Linked DNA regions of Thermopolyspora flexuosa. The protein of the gene in region 2 interacts with the protein of the main gene of each other region in a pairwise test. Links are inferred from orthologs where the notes say so. Each region holds a gene or a part of one and is shown on either strand. Other genes may lie near its edges. The genes, in order: rpe and eno.

Region 1 (6,283 bases), 3.0 Mb from region 2 along the record:
TCATGGAGACGATCACCCCGATCGTGCCCGACACCAACGACATCGGCACGATGCTGTACGGCTCGCGCATCGGCGGCGCCGAGATCGACCCGCAGCTGTGGACCGTGTCGCCCAACCTGATCTACGTCAAGCCGCAGTGACGCCGCGCGCTCCGGGGCGGGCGCTCCCGCCCGCCCCGGGGCCCGCCCGCCGACGTCGTTCCGGAGTGTTCGCCGACCATGCTCGCCTTCCTCACCCGCCGCACCATCGGCGCGGTGGTCACCCTGCTGATCATCGCGGCGGTCACGTTCTTCCTGTTCTTCGCCGTGCCCGCCGACCCGGCCCGGCTCGCCTGCGGCAAGGTCTGCCCGCCCGAGCTGCTCGAGCAGGCCCGGCGCAACCTCGGCCTGGACGCGCCGGTGTGGCAGCAGTTCGTCGCCTGGCTGGCCGGCCTGGTGGTCGGCCGCGACTACGAGGGCCTGGGCCACTGCCCCGCGCCCTGCCTGGGCTACTCGTTCGTCAACCGGGAGCCGGTGCTGGAGACGATCCTCGACCGGCTGCCGCTGACGCTCTCCCTCACCTTCGGCGCCGCGGTGCTGTTCCTGCTGTTCGGGGTGGGCACCGGCGTGGTCGCGGCGCTGCGCCGCGGCAGACCCCTGGACAAGATCGCGAGCGTGGCGTCGCTGATCGGCGCCTCGGTGCAGATCTACTTCGTCGGCACGCTCGCCATGTACTTCCTCGTCTACCAGTGGCAGATCCTCGACCAGCCGCGGTACGTGCCGCTCACCGAGGACCCGATCGGCTGGGCGTACGGCCTGCTGCTGCCGTGGGTCGTGCTGTCGCTGATCTTCACCGCGAACTACACGCGGATCACCCGCTCGACCATGGTGGAGCAGCTCACCGAGGACTACGTGCGCACCGCCGTGGCCAAGGGGCTGCCGCGCCGTACCGTGGTGGGGCGGTTCGCGCTGCGCGGCACCCTCATCCCGGTGGTCACGATCTTCGGCGTCGACCTGGGGCACCTCATCGGCGGGGCGATCATCACCGAGACCACGTTCGGCCTGCAGGGCATCGGGCGGCTCGCGGTGCGCGCGGTCACCGACTCCGACCTGCCGATGCTCATGGCGACCGTGCTGCTCGCCGCGACCGCGATCGTGGTGTTCAGCATCATCGTGGACGTCCTCTACGCGGTCATCGACCCGCGGGTACGGCTGAGCTGACGCCAGAGACGGAGAAACAGGAGTGAGCACCGCCACCTGGACCACCGAGTCCCCCGTGCGCCGCGGCCCCGGGCCGTTCCTCGCCGTCCGCGACCTCGCCGTGCAATTCACCACCGAGGAGGGCGTGGTGCACGCGGTCGACGGCCTCTCCTTCGACCTGGAGAAGGGCACCACGCTCGGCATCGTGGGCGAGTCCGGCTCCGGCAAGTCGGTGACGAGCCTGTCCATCCTCGGCCTGCACGACCCGGCGACCACCACGGTCACCGGCGAGATCTGGCTGGAGGACCGGGAGCTGGTCTCCGCGGACCGGGCCACCATGGAGCGGCTGCGCGGCGACCGCGTCGCCATGGTCTTCCAGGACCCGCTCAGCGCGCTGTCGCCGTACCACACCGTGGGGCGGCAGATCGCCGAGACCTACCGCAGGCACAAGGGCGGCAGCCGGCGCGAGGCCCGCGAGCGGGCGATCGAGATGCTGCGCCGGGTCGGCATCCCGCAGCCGCACCTGCGCGTCGACGACTACCCGCACCACTTCTCCGGCGGCATGCGGCAGCGCGCGATGATCGCCATGGCCCTCGTCTGCGACCCGGACCTGCTCATCGCCGACGAGCCCACCACCGCGCTCGACGTGACCGTGCAGGCGCAGATCCTCGACCTGCTCAAGGACCTGCAGCAGCAGACCGGCATGGCGATCATCCTCATCACCCACGACCTGGGGGTGGTGGCGAACACCGCGCACGAGGTGCTCGTCATGTACGCCGGGCGGGCGGTGGAGCGGGGCACCGTGCGCGAGGTGCTGCGCGAGCCCCGCCACCCGTACACCTGGGGCCTGCTCGCGTCGATGCCGAGCCTGCGCTCCCCGCTCGACGTCCCGCTGCGGCCGGTGCGCGGCACGCCGCCGAGCCTGCTCGCGCCGCCGCCGGGCTGCCCGTTCCACCCCCGGTGCGACTTCGTCGACCTCGCCGGGCGGGAGCTGTGCACCCGTGAGCGGCCCGCGCTCGTCCCCGAGCACGGGCACGCCGACGCCTGTCACCTGGCGCCCGAGGACAAGCGGCGCCTCACGGACGCCCGAGACGACCGGAAGGAGCGGGCATGACCGAGCCGCTGCTGGAGCTGTCCGGCGTCACCAAGCACTTCCCGGTGACGGGCGGATTCCTGATCAAGCGCCGGATCGGGTCGGTGCACGCGGTGGACGACGTCGACCTCACCGTCGCCCCCGGGGAGACGGTCGGCCTCGTCGGCGAGTCCGGCTGCGGCAAGTCGACCACCGGCCGGCTCGTGGCGCGGCTGCTCGAGCCGGATCGCGGGACGATCCGGTTCGACGGGCGGGACATCACCCACGCGAGCCGCCGGGAGCTCAAGCCGATCCGCCCGCAGATCCAGATGATCTTCCAGGACCCGTACTCGTCGCTCAACCCGCGGCACACCGTGGGGTCGATCATCCGCGGGCCGATGGAGATCAACGGCATCGACCCGCCCGGGGGCCGGGAGAGGCGGGTGCGCGAGCTGCTGGAGACGGTCGGGCTCAACCCCGAGCACTACAACCGCTACCCGCACGAGTTCTCCGGCGGGCAGCGCCAGCGCATCGGGATCGCGCGGGCGCTCGCCCTGCAGCCCAGGCTGATCGTGGCCGACGAGCCGGTGTCCGCGCTCGACGTGTCGATCCAGGCCCAGGTGATCAACCTGCTGCAGCGGCTGCAGCGGGAGTTCGGGATCGCGTTCCTGTTCATCGCCCACGACCTTGCGGTGGTGCGGCACTTCTCCCACCGGGTCGCGGTGATGTACCTGGGCCGGATCGTGGAGATCGCCGACCGCGCCTCGCTCTACGAGCGGCCCCGCCACCCGTACACGCACGCGCTGCTGTCCGCGGTGCCGGAGATCGACCCGGAGCCGGGCCGCGAGCGCATCCGGCTCACCGGCGACCTCCCCTCCCCCGTCGACCCGCCGTCCGGGTGCCGGTTCCGCACCCGGTGCTGGAAGGCGACGGAGAAGTGCGCGCAGGAGACCCCGCCGCTGGTCCGGCTCGACGGCAACGCCGAGGGGCACCTGGTGGCCTGCCACCACCCGATGGACCCGCCGCCGCCGGCGGAGCCGGCCGCGCACGGGGCGCTCGCCCAGGGGTCCGCGGAGAACCGGCCCGGCTGAGCCGCGGTACGGCCGGCCGGTCAGCCGCGCCGCTTCCAGGCCGACTCGGCGAGGTCGCGCAGCTCCTGGACGGCCTTCGCGGCGTCCTCGGCGCCGTACACCGCGCTGCCCGCGACGAACACGTCCGCGCCCGCCTCGGCGCAGCGCTCGATCGTGGCCGCGGACACGCCGCCGTCCACCTGGAGCCAGACCTCGCCGCCGTGCCGGTCGATGAGCTCGCGGGCCCGGCGCACCTTCGGCAGCACCACGTCGAGGAACGGCTGGCCGCCGAAGCCCGGCTCCACGGTCATCACGAGCAGCATGTCGATCTCGCCGAACAGGTCCGCGTACGGCTCCACCGGGGTGGCCGGGTTGAGCGCGAAGCCCGCCCGCGCGCCCGCCCGGCGGATCTGCCGCAGCGTGCGCACCGGCGCCTTGGCCGCCTCGGCGTGGATGGTGACGCTGCCCGCGCCCGCCTCGGCGTACTGCACCGCCCACCGGTCCGGGTCCTCGATCATCAGATGGCAGTCGAGCGGCAGCGGCGTGGCCTTGAGCAGCGACTCGACCACCGGCAGGCCGAGGGTGAGGTTGGGCACGAAGTGGTTGTCCATGACGTCGACGTGGAGCCAGTCGGCGACGTCGCCGACCCGGGCCGCCTCGTCGGCGAGCCGCGCGAAGTCCGCGGACAGGATGCTGGGCGAGATCTGTACAGCCATGATGGGGCGAGTCTATTGGGCCCGCCGCCGTGACCTGTGCCGGGACCGCTCCCTCGCCGCGTCCGATCAGGACGCGGTGCGCCGCAGCAGGGCGAGGAACATCGCGTCGGTGCCGTGCCGGTGCGGCCAGAACCGCGCGTACGGCCCGTCGCCGAGCCCGTCGGCCTCGGGCAGGTACTCGCGGGCGTCGAGCGTCTCCAGGTCGCCGCGGCGGCCCGCGACGTCCTCGACCACGACGACGGTCTCGGCGAGGTGCGGCGAGCAGGTGACGTAGGCGACCACGCCGCCGGGCCGTACCGCGTCGGCGGCGGCCTCCAGCAGGCGGCGCTGCAGCGCGGTGAGCTCGGGCAGCGACTCCGGGCCGCGCCGCCACCGGGCCTCCGGGCGGCGGCGCAGCGCGCCCAGGCCGGTGCACGGGGCGTCGAGCATGACCCGGTCGAACGCGGCCTCGCGCCAGGCGGGGGCGGTGCCGTCGGCGACGACCACGGCGGCGTCGCGGACCGCCTGCCGTACCAGGGCGGCCCGGTGGGGCTGCACGTCGGAGGCGAGCAGCCGGGCGCCGCGCTGGGCGGCGACCGCGTCGAGCAGGCCGGCCTTGCCGCCGGGGCCCGCGGCGAGGTCGAGCCACCGGGCGTCGGGCCCGGTCACCGGCACCCGGGTGAGCGCGAGCGCGACGAGCTGGCTCGCCTCGTCCTGCACCCCGGCCCGCCCCTCGGCGACCGCGGGGATCGCGGCCGGGTCGCCCTCGGGCAGGTAGGCCGCGTACGGCGAGCGGCGGGCGCGCTCGGCGCCGGCCGCGACCAGCTCGTCGACCGTGGCCCGGCCGGGCCGGGCGACGAGGGTGACGAGGGGACGCTCGTTGTCCGCGGCGAGCAGCGCCTCGGCCTCGGCCCGGTCGCCGCCGAGCGCGTCGAGCAGCGCGGTGACGATCCACCGGGGGTGGCTGTGGGTGACCGCGAGGTGGCCGACGAGGTCCTCCTCGGCCGCGGGGGCGACGATCGGCAGCCACTCCTCCAGGCTGCGGTGCGCGACGCGGCGCAGCACCGCGTTGGCGTACCGGGACGGTCCCTCGCCCACCCGGCGGCGCACCAGGGCGACGGTGGCGCTCACCGCGGCGTGCGGCGGGATGCGGGTGGCGAGCAGCTGGTGCACGCCGAGGCGCAGCGCGTCGAGCAGCGGCGGGTCCAGCCTCTCCGGCGCCCGGTCGCTGCACGCGGCGATGATCCGGTCGTAGGTGAGCAGGCCGCGCAGCGTGCCGTAGCCGAGCTCGGTGGCGAGCGCGGCGTCCCGGCCGGTCAGGCCGCGTTCCCGCAGCATGCGCGGGAGCAGCAGGTTGGCGTAGGCGTCCCGCTCGCGCACCGCGCGCAGCAGGTCGAAGGCCGCGTTCCGCGCCTCGTCCCGCACCGGCCGCCGCGGCTCGGCCTGGCGGGGCGGCCGCGCCCGGCCCCGTCGCCGTTGTCCGGTCACGTCGCTCCTCGCTCGCTCAGGTCAGGGCGTCGCCCGCGGTGAGGCGGGCGCCGCGGGCCCACTCGGCGGCGGTCATCGCGCGCTTGCCCTCGGGGCGCACCTCGCCGAGCCGTACCGGGACGGTGCCGGTGCCGGCGAGCACCTCCTCCTTGGTGGCGTGCAGCGCGCCGGGCGGCAGCGCGGGCGCGTCCGGGACCGGCCGGACCGGGCCGAGCTTGAGCCGGCCGCCGCGGAACTCGGTCCACGCCCCCGGGGCCGGGGTGCAGGCGCGGATCAGCCGGTCGACGCGCAGCGCGGGCGCGGCCCAGTCGACGCGGGCGTCCGCCACCTCGATCTTGGGGGCGAACGAGACGCCCTCGGCGGGCTGCGGGCGCGCCTCGAGCGTGCCGTCCTCGATGCCGTCGAGCGTGGCGGCGAGCAGCCGCGCGCCGGACTCGGCGAGCCGGGCGAGCAGGTCGCCGCTGGTGTCCTCGGGCCGCACCGCCTCGGTGACCACGCCGAACACCGGGCCGGCGTCGAGCTCCTTGACGATGCGGAACGTGGTCGCGCCGGTGATCTCGTCGCCGTGCAGGATCGCGTGCTGCACCGGGGCCGCGCCGCGCCACGCGGGCAGCAGCGAGAAGTGCAGGTTCACCCAGCCGTGCCGGGGGATCTCGAGCGCGGTCTCCGGCAGCAGCGCGCCGTACGCCACGACCGGGCAGCAGTCGGGCGCGATCTCGCGCAGCCGGGCCAGGAACTCCGGGTCGCCCGCGCGGGCGGGCTTGAGCACCTCCACGCCCG
Region 2 (6,526 bases):
CGAGCGCGCGCACCTCGGCGGCGTCGTGCGCGACCGGCGTGCCGGGGTGTGCGGGGTCGCCGGGCCACCCGCTGCCCGGGGGTACGTGACTCACACGCCCGATCGTGCCAGCTCGCGCCGCCGGGGCCAAACCGTCGTCACTACCGGCGGTACAGGCTGAACGCGATGCCGTCGAGGATGTCGTGCTCGCTCGCCACCACCTCGGCGAAGCCGAAGCGGCGCATGATGCGGTCGAGGATGAGCGAGCCCGCGCAGATCACGTCGACCCGGCCCGGGTGCATCACCGGGATCGCCGCGCGCTCGTCGTGGGTCATCGCAAGGAGGCGGGAGACCACCTCGCTCACCCGCGCGGCGGGGACGCGGGAGTGGTGGATGCGCGCGGAGTCGTAGGCGGGCAGGTCGAGCGCGATGCCGGTCACCGTGGTCACCGACCCGGCGAGGCCGATGAGCGTGCGCGCCTCGCGCACCGGCACTGCCCGCTCCACGCGGTCGAGCGCGGCCTCCACGTCGGCGACGACCGCCTGCACCGCCTCGGCCGCGGGGGGATCGCCGGCGCCCTTGAGGTGCCGCTCGGTGAGCCGTACGCAGCCGATGTCCACCGAGATCGCCCCGGCGACGTCCCCGGAGGCCGGGCCGCCGCCCGTGCCCACGATGAACTCGGTCGAGCCGCCCCCGATGTCCACCACCAGGTACGGCTCGGCCAGCCCCGGCGGCAGGTCGCCGGTGGCGCCGGTGAACGAGAGCCGGGCCTCCTCGTCGCCGCTCACCACCTCCGGGTCGACGCCGAAGATCTCCCGCACCCCGGAGACGAACGCGTCCCGGTTGGCGGCGTCCCGGGTGGCGCTGGTCGCCACCACCCGTACCGGCGTCGGCCCGTCGGCCGCGTGCTTGGCGATCAGCTTGGCGTACCCGCGCATCGCGGTGAAGGTGCGGTCGAGCGCCTCCGGGGCGAGCCGCCCGGTTCGGTCGACGCCCTCGCCGAGCCGGACGATCTCCATGCGCCGCTCCACGTCGGCGAGCCCGCCGTCGGTGACGTCGGCGATGAGCAGCCGTACCGAGTTCGTGCCGCAGTCGATCGCCGCGACCCTCATTCGCCCTCCTCCTCCGGCTCGGGCACCTTCACGCACGGGCCTCCGGCCCACCACTCGGGGAGCATGTCGAGCGCCTCCCGGCCGAACGGGTTGATCCCCGGTACGGCGAGCTCGTGCGCGACCAGGGCGTGCAGGCACTTCACCCGGGTCGGCATGCCGCCGGCGCTCTGCATGCCCTCCGGCAGCGGCTCCAGGCCCTCCTCCTCACCGGCCTTGGCCCGCCGGGCGAGGTAGTCCTCGTGCGCGGCCCGGTAGCGGGCGGCGAGCTCGGGGTCCTCGGCGAGCCGCTCCCGCATCTGACGCATCAGCCCCGAGCTCTCCAGGGTGCCGATCGCCGAGGCCGCCTTCGGGCAGGTCAGGTAGAACAACGTGGGGAACGGCGTGCCGTCGGGCAGCCGCGGCGCGGTCTCCACCACGTCCGGCAGTCCGCACGGGCACCGATGCGCGACCCGGCGCATCGCCCGCGGCTTGCGTCCGAGCTGCAGCTCGACCGCCGCCACATCCCTTGGATCGATCATGCCGCTCCCGTTCCCGTACCGGCGTTGTCCTGCCCCCATCCTGCCCGAAGCCGCGGACCGCCCGGTCCGCCGGTTCCCCGGCGGGCGCTCACCGCGCGGCCTCGCCCCGCTCGTCGCCGCCGCCGGTGCCGCCGTCCCGGCCGGTGCCGCCGGCGCGGCGCCCGGTGCCCGCGTCGGCGGCTTGCGTCGACTCCCACAGCGCCTGGTACCAGGGCACCTTGGGATCGGACCGGGTCTCGGCCTTCCGGTCGGACCGGTCGTCGCGGGCGGGATCGTCCGCCACGACGTAGCACTTCTCACCGGCGCCGCAGTAGTGCAGGCGGGCGCGCGCCTGCTGCCGGATGTACTCGGGATCGGAGAGCCTGCGGTTCTGCTCGGTGAGCCGCCGCAGCTCCTCCAGGCCCCGGGCCCGCTGCTCCTCCAGCTCGGCGATCTGCCGCCGCTGGGCGATGTACTCGCGCACCGGGTAGGCGAGGCTCATCACGATCGCGCAGACGACGACCGCGAGGATCGCCGCCCGCCCCGTCAACTGCGGGCGCCGCATCGCCTCAGCCGGTGAAGCGCGGGAAGGCCTTGCGACCGGCGTACTCGGCGGCGTCGTCGAGCAGCTCCTCGATGCGCAGGAGCTGGTTGTACTTCGCCACCCGGTCGGAGCGGGCCGGGGCGCCGGTCTTGATCTGGCCGCAGTTGGTGGCGACCGCGAGGTCGGCGATGGTGACGTCCTCGGTCTCGCCGGAGCGGTGGCTCATCATGCACCGGTAGCCGGCCCGGTGCGCGAGCTCGACCGCGTCGAGGGTCTCCGACAGCGTGCCGATCTGGTTCACCTTGACCAGCAGCGCGTTCGCCACGCCCTCGGCGATGCCGCGGGCGAGCCGCTCGGGGTTGGTGACGAACAGGTCGTCGCCGACGAGCTGGACGCGGTTGCCGAGCGCCTGGGTGATCGCCTTCCAGCCCTCCCAGTCCTCCTCGTTGAGGGGGTCCTCGATGGAGACGAGCGGGTAGGCGTCGACCAGCTCCTGGTAGTAGGAGATCATCTCGTCGGCGCTGCGACCCTTGCCCTCGATGGTGTAGACGCCGTCCTGGTGGAACTCGGACGCGGCGACGTCGAGCGCGAGGGCGATGTCGCCGCCGGGGGTGTACCCGGCCTTCTCGATCGCGGCGACGATGAGGTCGAGCGCGTCCCGGTTCGACGGCAGGTTCGGGGCGAAGCCACCCTCGTCGCCGAGGCCGGTGGCGTACCCGCGCTCCTTGAGCACCGCCTTGAGCGCGTGGTAGGTCTCCGCGCCCCAGCGCAGCGCCTCGGAGAAGGTCTCCGCACCGATCGGCGCGATCATGAACTCCTGGATGTCGACGTTCGTGTCCGCGTGCGCGCCGCCGTTGAGGATGTTCATCATCGGGACCGGCAGCACGTGCGCGTTCGGCCCGCCCACGTAGCGGAACAGCGGCAGGTCGGCGCTCTCCGCGGCGGCCTTCGCCACGGCGAGGGACACGCCGAGGATGGCGTTCGCGCCGAGGCGGGACTTGTTCGGCGTGCCGTCGAGGTCGATCATCGTCTGGTCGATGATCCGCTGCTCCTCGGCCTCGATGCCGTGGATCTCGTCGGCGATCTCGTCGGTCACCGCGAGCACGGCCTTCTCCACGCTCTTGCCGCCGTACGCGGCCTCGCCGTCGCGGAGCTCGACGGCCTCGAACCGCCCCGTGGACGCGCCGCTGGGTACCGCGGCGCGGCCGGTGCTGTAGTCGTCCAGAACGACCTCGACCTCCACGGTCGGGTTGCCCCGGGAGTCGAGGATCTGACGCGCGGTAACGGCCTCGATGGAAGCCACGAAGCACTCCTAGAGGTAGGTCCCCAAGTTACGTCAAGAGCCTATCCGGCCCGCCCGCGACCGCCACGTCGGCCACACGTGCCACATCCGCATCAGGACACGGATCCGGACGCCGAATCGGCGCCCGGGCTCGTACCCGCGCCGGGACCCGCGGAACGACCCCGCGTCAGGGTGCGGCCGAGTCCCGGGACGCCTCCCATTCCCGCACCCGGTCCCGGTACGCGCGGGCGGCGGCGCGCAGCTCCGCCTCCGGGTCGAGGCCCGCCTGCTGCGCCTCGCGCACCAGCGCGAACAGCCGGGCGCCGAGCCCCGAGCCGACGTCCTCGGCGAGCTCCGGCGGGGCGCCGGCGCGGGTGGCGCGGCCGAGCAGCTGCGCCGCGAGGGAGAGCGCGGGCTGGCCCATCGGCACCCCGGCGAGCACCGAGGCGTCCCCGCCCTTCGCCGCGCGCTCGGCCGCCTTGATCGCGTCCCAGTTGTCGCTCACCTCGTCCGCGCCGGAAACCGAGACCGAGCCGAACACGTGCGGGTGGCGGCGCACCAGCTTCGCCACGATCGCCTCGGCCACGTCGTCGATGTCGAAGCCGCCCGCGTCCGCGTCCCGCTCGGCGGCGATGCGGGCGTGGAAGGCGACCTGGAGCAGCAGGTCGCCGAGCTCCTCGCGGAGCGCCCCGTGGTCGCCCTCCTCGATCGTCTCGGTGACCTCGTAGGCCTCCTCCAGCAGGTACGGCAGCAGCGACTCGTGGGTCTGCTTCGCGTCCCACGGGCAGTTCGAGCGCAGCCGGTCCATCACCCGGACCAGGTCGATCAGCCGCGCGCCGGGCAGGTCGGCCGTGCCCGCGACGGTCTCGATCGCGGGCGGCTCGGGCAGGGCGCGGGCGGCCTCACCGACGGCCGCGAGGAACTCCTCGTCGCCGTCCTGCGCGGCGAGCCAGACCACCGTGCCCGCGGCCGCGCGGCGGGCGACCGCCTCCGGGTCGGGGTCCACCGTCTCGGCGGTGATCCCGGCCTCGGCGAGGTGCGGCAGCAGCGGGTGCTCGGGCGATCCGACGAGCACCGGGTGGGCGCGCAGCACCTCCCACGCCCGGTGGGTGAGCGGCCCCGGGGCGACCCGGGGCGAGCTGGTGACGACGATCAGCACCGGCCGCGCTCCGGGTCAGCCCTCGTTGCCGTCGGCGTCCGCGGCGCCGAACCGGTCGGGCAGCTCGAACCGGCCGTCGAGCCCGACGCGCTTGCCGTACCGCGGGTTCCAGGTCACCGGGGCGGCCTCGGAGAGCGCCTTGTCCAGCTTCTCCATCGCCTCGTTCTCGGTGGTCTGCTCGGTGATGCCGAGCCGCGGGGCGACCTTGTTCTGGATGACCTGGGCGCGCATGAAGTCGCGGATCCGGGCCTTGGGGATGCCCACCCGCGGCGCGAGCTGGTCGAACGAGATCTGGTAGGCGTCCTCGTACCGCTTGATCTGCTGGTCGATCTCGCTCTCGCTCACCGTGATGCCGTCACGCCGGGCGAGCTGCTCGGACTGGCGGATGAGCACGAGGTAGTGGAGCACCACCTGGGGCAGCTTCGCGGGCAGCGCCTCGGGCGCGTCCAGATCGGCGTTGATCGCAGCGGCCTCCCGCTTCACGGCCTCGATGTTCTGGTTCAGCTCGGCGGAGGAGATGCGCTCGCCGCCCACCACGGCGGCGGTGCCGGCGGGGGTGCAGGCGGTCAGCGCCGCGGCGGTGGCGGCCACCGCCAGCAGGAAACGCACACGATTCGACTTCACCGTATCGACCTTCCGATATGCCCGGGACGCAGGCACGTTACCATCGGCGCCCGCCCCCTCGATCCTTCGTTCGCACTGGCTGTGGAAAACCTGCCCGGAGCGACCGTTCCCGGTGCCATGGCTCAGCGCGCCGCCGACGCCGCCGCCTGACCGGACGCCGCCTGGCCCGCCGGGGCCGGCGGGAACATCGCCTCCACCAGGTCCCGGCACCATTTCAGCAGCTCCAGGTCACGCAACGGCCGCCCCCCTACGGGCTTGGTGCGCGGCACCGGCACGAGCAGCAGCCGGGTCGGCGCCTTGTACACCGACTTGGGGTAGAGCCGCTGCAGCCGCACCTGCTGGGACTCCTTCAGCTCGACCGGCGAGAACCGGATGTGCTGGCCCTGCAGCGTGATGTCGGTGAGCCCGGCCTTCGCCGCCCGCACCCGGAACCGCGCCACCTCGAGCAGGTTGTCCACCTCCTCCGGCGGCGGGCCGTACCGGTCGCGCAGCTCCTCGCGGATCGCGGCGACGTCGTCGTCCGAGGTGACGCCCGCGATGCGCTTGTACGCCTCCAGCCGCAGCCGCTCGGAGGTGACGTAGTCGTGCGGGATGTGCGCGTTCACCGGCAGCTCGACCTTGACCTCGGCCCGCTCCGGCTCGGGCTCGCCCCCGGCGAGCTTCGCCTTCTGCTCCTGCACCGCCTCGGCCATCATGCGCACGTACAGGTCGAAGCCGACCCCGGCGATGTGGCCGGACTGCTCGGCACCGAGGATGTTGCCCGCGCCGCGGATCTCCAGGTCCTTCATCGCCACGTACATGCCCGCGCCCATCTCGGTGTGCTGGGCGATCGTGGCGAGCCGCTCGTGCGCGGTCTCGGTGAGCGGGGTCTCCGGCGGATAGAGGAAATAGGCGTAGCCGCGCTCCCGGCCCCGGCCCACCCGGCCGCGCAGCTGGTGGAGCTGGGCGAGGCCGTAGTTGTCCGCCCGGTCCACGATGAGCGTGTTCGCGTTCGGCACGTCGAGGCCGGACTCGACGATCGTGGTGCACACGAGCACGTCGTACTCGCGCTCCCAGAACGCCACCATGATCTTCTCGAGCTGGTGCTCGTTCATCTGGCCGTGCGCGACCGCGACCCGCGCCTCCGGCACCAGCTCGCGGATCCGGGCGGCGGCCTTGTCGATCGACCGCACCCGGTTGTGCACGTAGAACACCTGGCCGTCGCGCATCAGCTCGCGCCGGATCGCGGCGGCGATCTGCTTCTCGTCGTACGGCCCGACGAAGGTGAGGATCGGGTGGCGCTCCTCCGGCGGGGTGAGGATGGTGGACATCTCCCGGATGCCGGTGAGG

What was found.
Region 1: the proteins of eno (region 2) and rpe interact in binary tests that used the Escherichia coli proteins (3 or more experiments, as listed by UniProt). The link is inferred for Thermopolyspora flexuosa from one-to-one orthologs.

The regions. Positions count from the first base shown.
Region 1 is NZ_VFPQ01000001.1:3,255,248-3,261,530, forward strand. The notes cover bases 2,200-4,930. They hold rpe (ribulose-phosphate 3-epimerase), read right to left. Parts: upstream 4,037-4,930; coding sequence 3,362-4,036; downstream 2,200-3,361. Other genes in these bases: FHX40_RS13750 (ABC transporter ATP-binding protein), read left to right, coding at 2,200-2,292; FHX40_RS13755 (ABC transporter ATP-binding protein), read left to right, coding at 2,289-3,341; FHX40_RS13765 (RsmB/NOP family class I SAM-dependent RNA methyltransferase), read right to left, coding at 4,103-4,930. Outside these bases: FHX40_RS13740 (ABC transporter substrate-binding protein), read left to right, coding at 1-140; FHX40_RS13745 (ABC transporter permease), read left to right, coding at 219-1,199; more of FHX40_RS13750, read left to right, coding at 1,222-2,199; more of FHX40_RS13765, read right to left, coding at 4,931-5,503; fmt (methionyl-tRNA formyltransferase), read right to left, coding at 5,520-6,283. UniProt on the Escherichia coli protein: Catalyzes the reversible epimerization of D-ribulose 5-phosphate to D-xylulose 5-phosphate.
Region 2 is NZ_VFPQ01000001.1:291,520-298,045, reverse strand. What follows is about bases 1,297-4,270. They hold eno (phosphopyruvate hydratase), read right to left. Parts: upstream 3,436-4,270; coding sequence 2,158-3,435; downstream 1,297-2,157. Other genes in these bases: FHX40_RS01300 (nucleoside triphosphate pyrophosphohydrolase), read right to left, coding at 3,602-4,270; FHX40_RS01310 (FtsB family cell division protein), read right to left, coding at 1,698-2,153; FHX40_RS01315 (DUF501 domain-containing protein), read right to left, coding at 1,297-1,609. Also shown: FHX40_RS01325 (uracil-DNA glycosylase), read right to left, coding at 1-94; FHX40_RS01320 (Ppx/GppA phosphatase family protein), read right to left, coding at 141-1,091; more of FHX40_RS01315, read right to left, coding at 1,088-1,296; more of FHX40_RS01300, read right to left, coding at 4,271-4,573; FHX40_RS01295 (SurA N-terminal domain-containing protein), read right to left, coding at 4,589-5,197; mfd (transcription-repair coupling factor), read right to left, coding at 5,320-6,526. UniProt on the Escherichia coli protein: Catalyzes the reversible conversion of 2-phosphoglycerate (2-PG) into phosphoenolpyruvate (PEP). It is essential for the degradation of carbohydrates via glycolysis.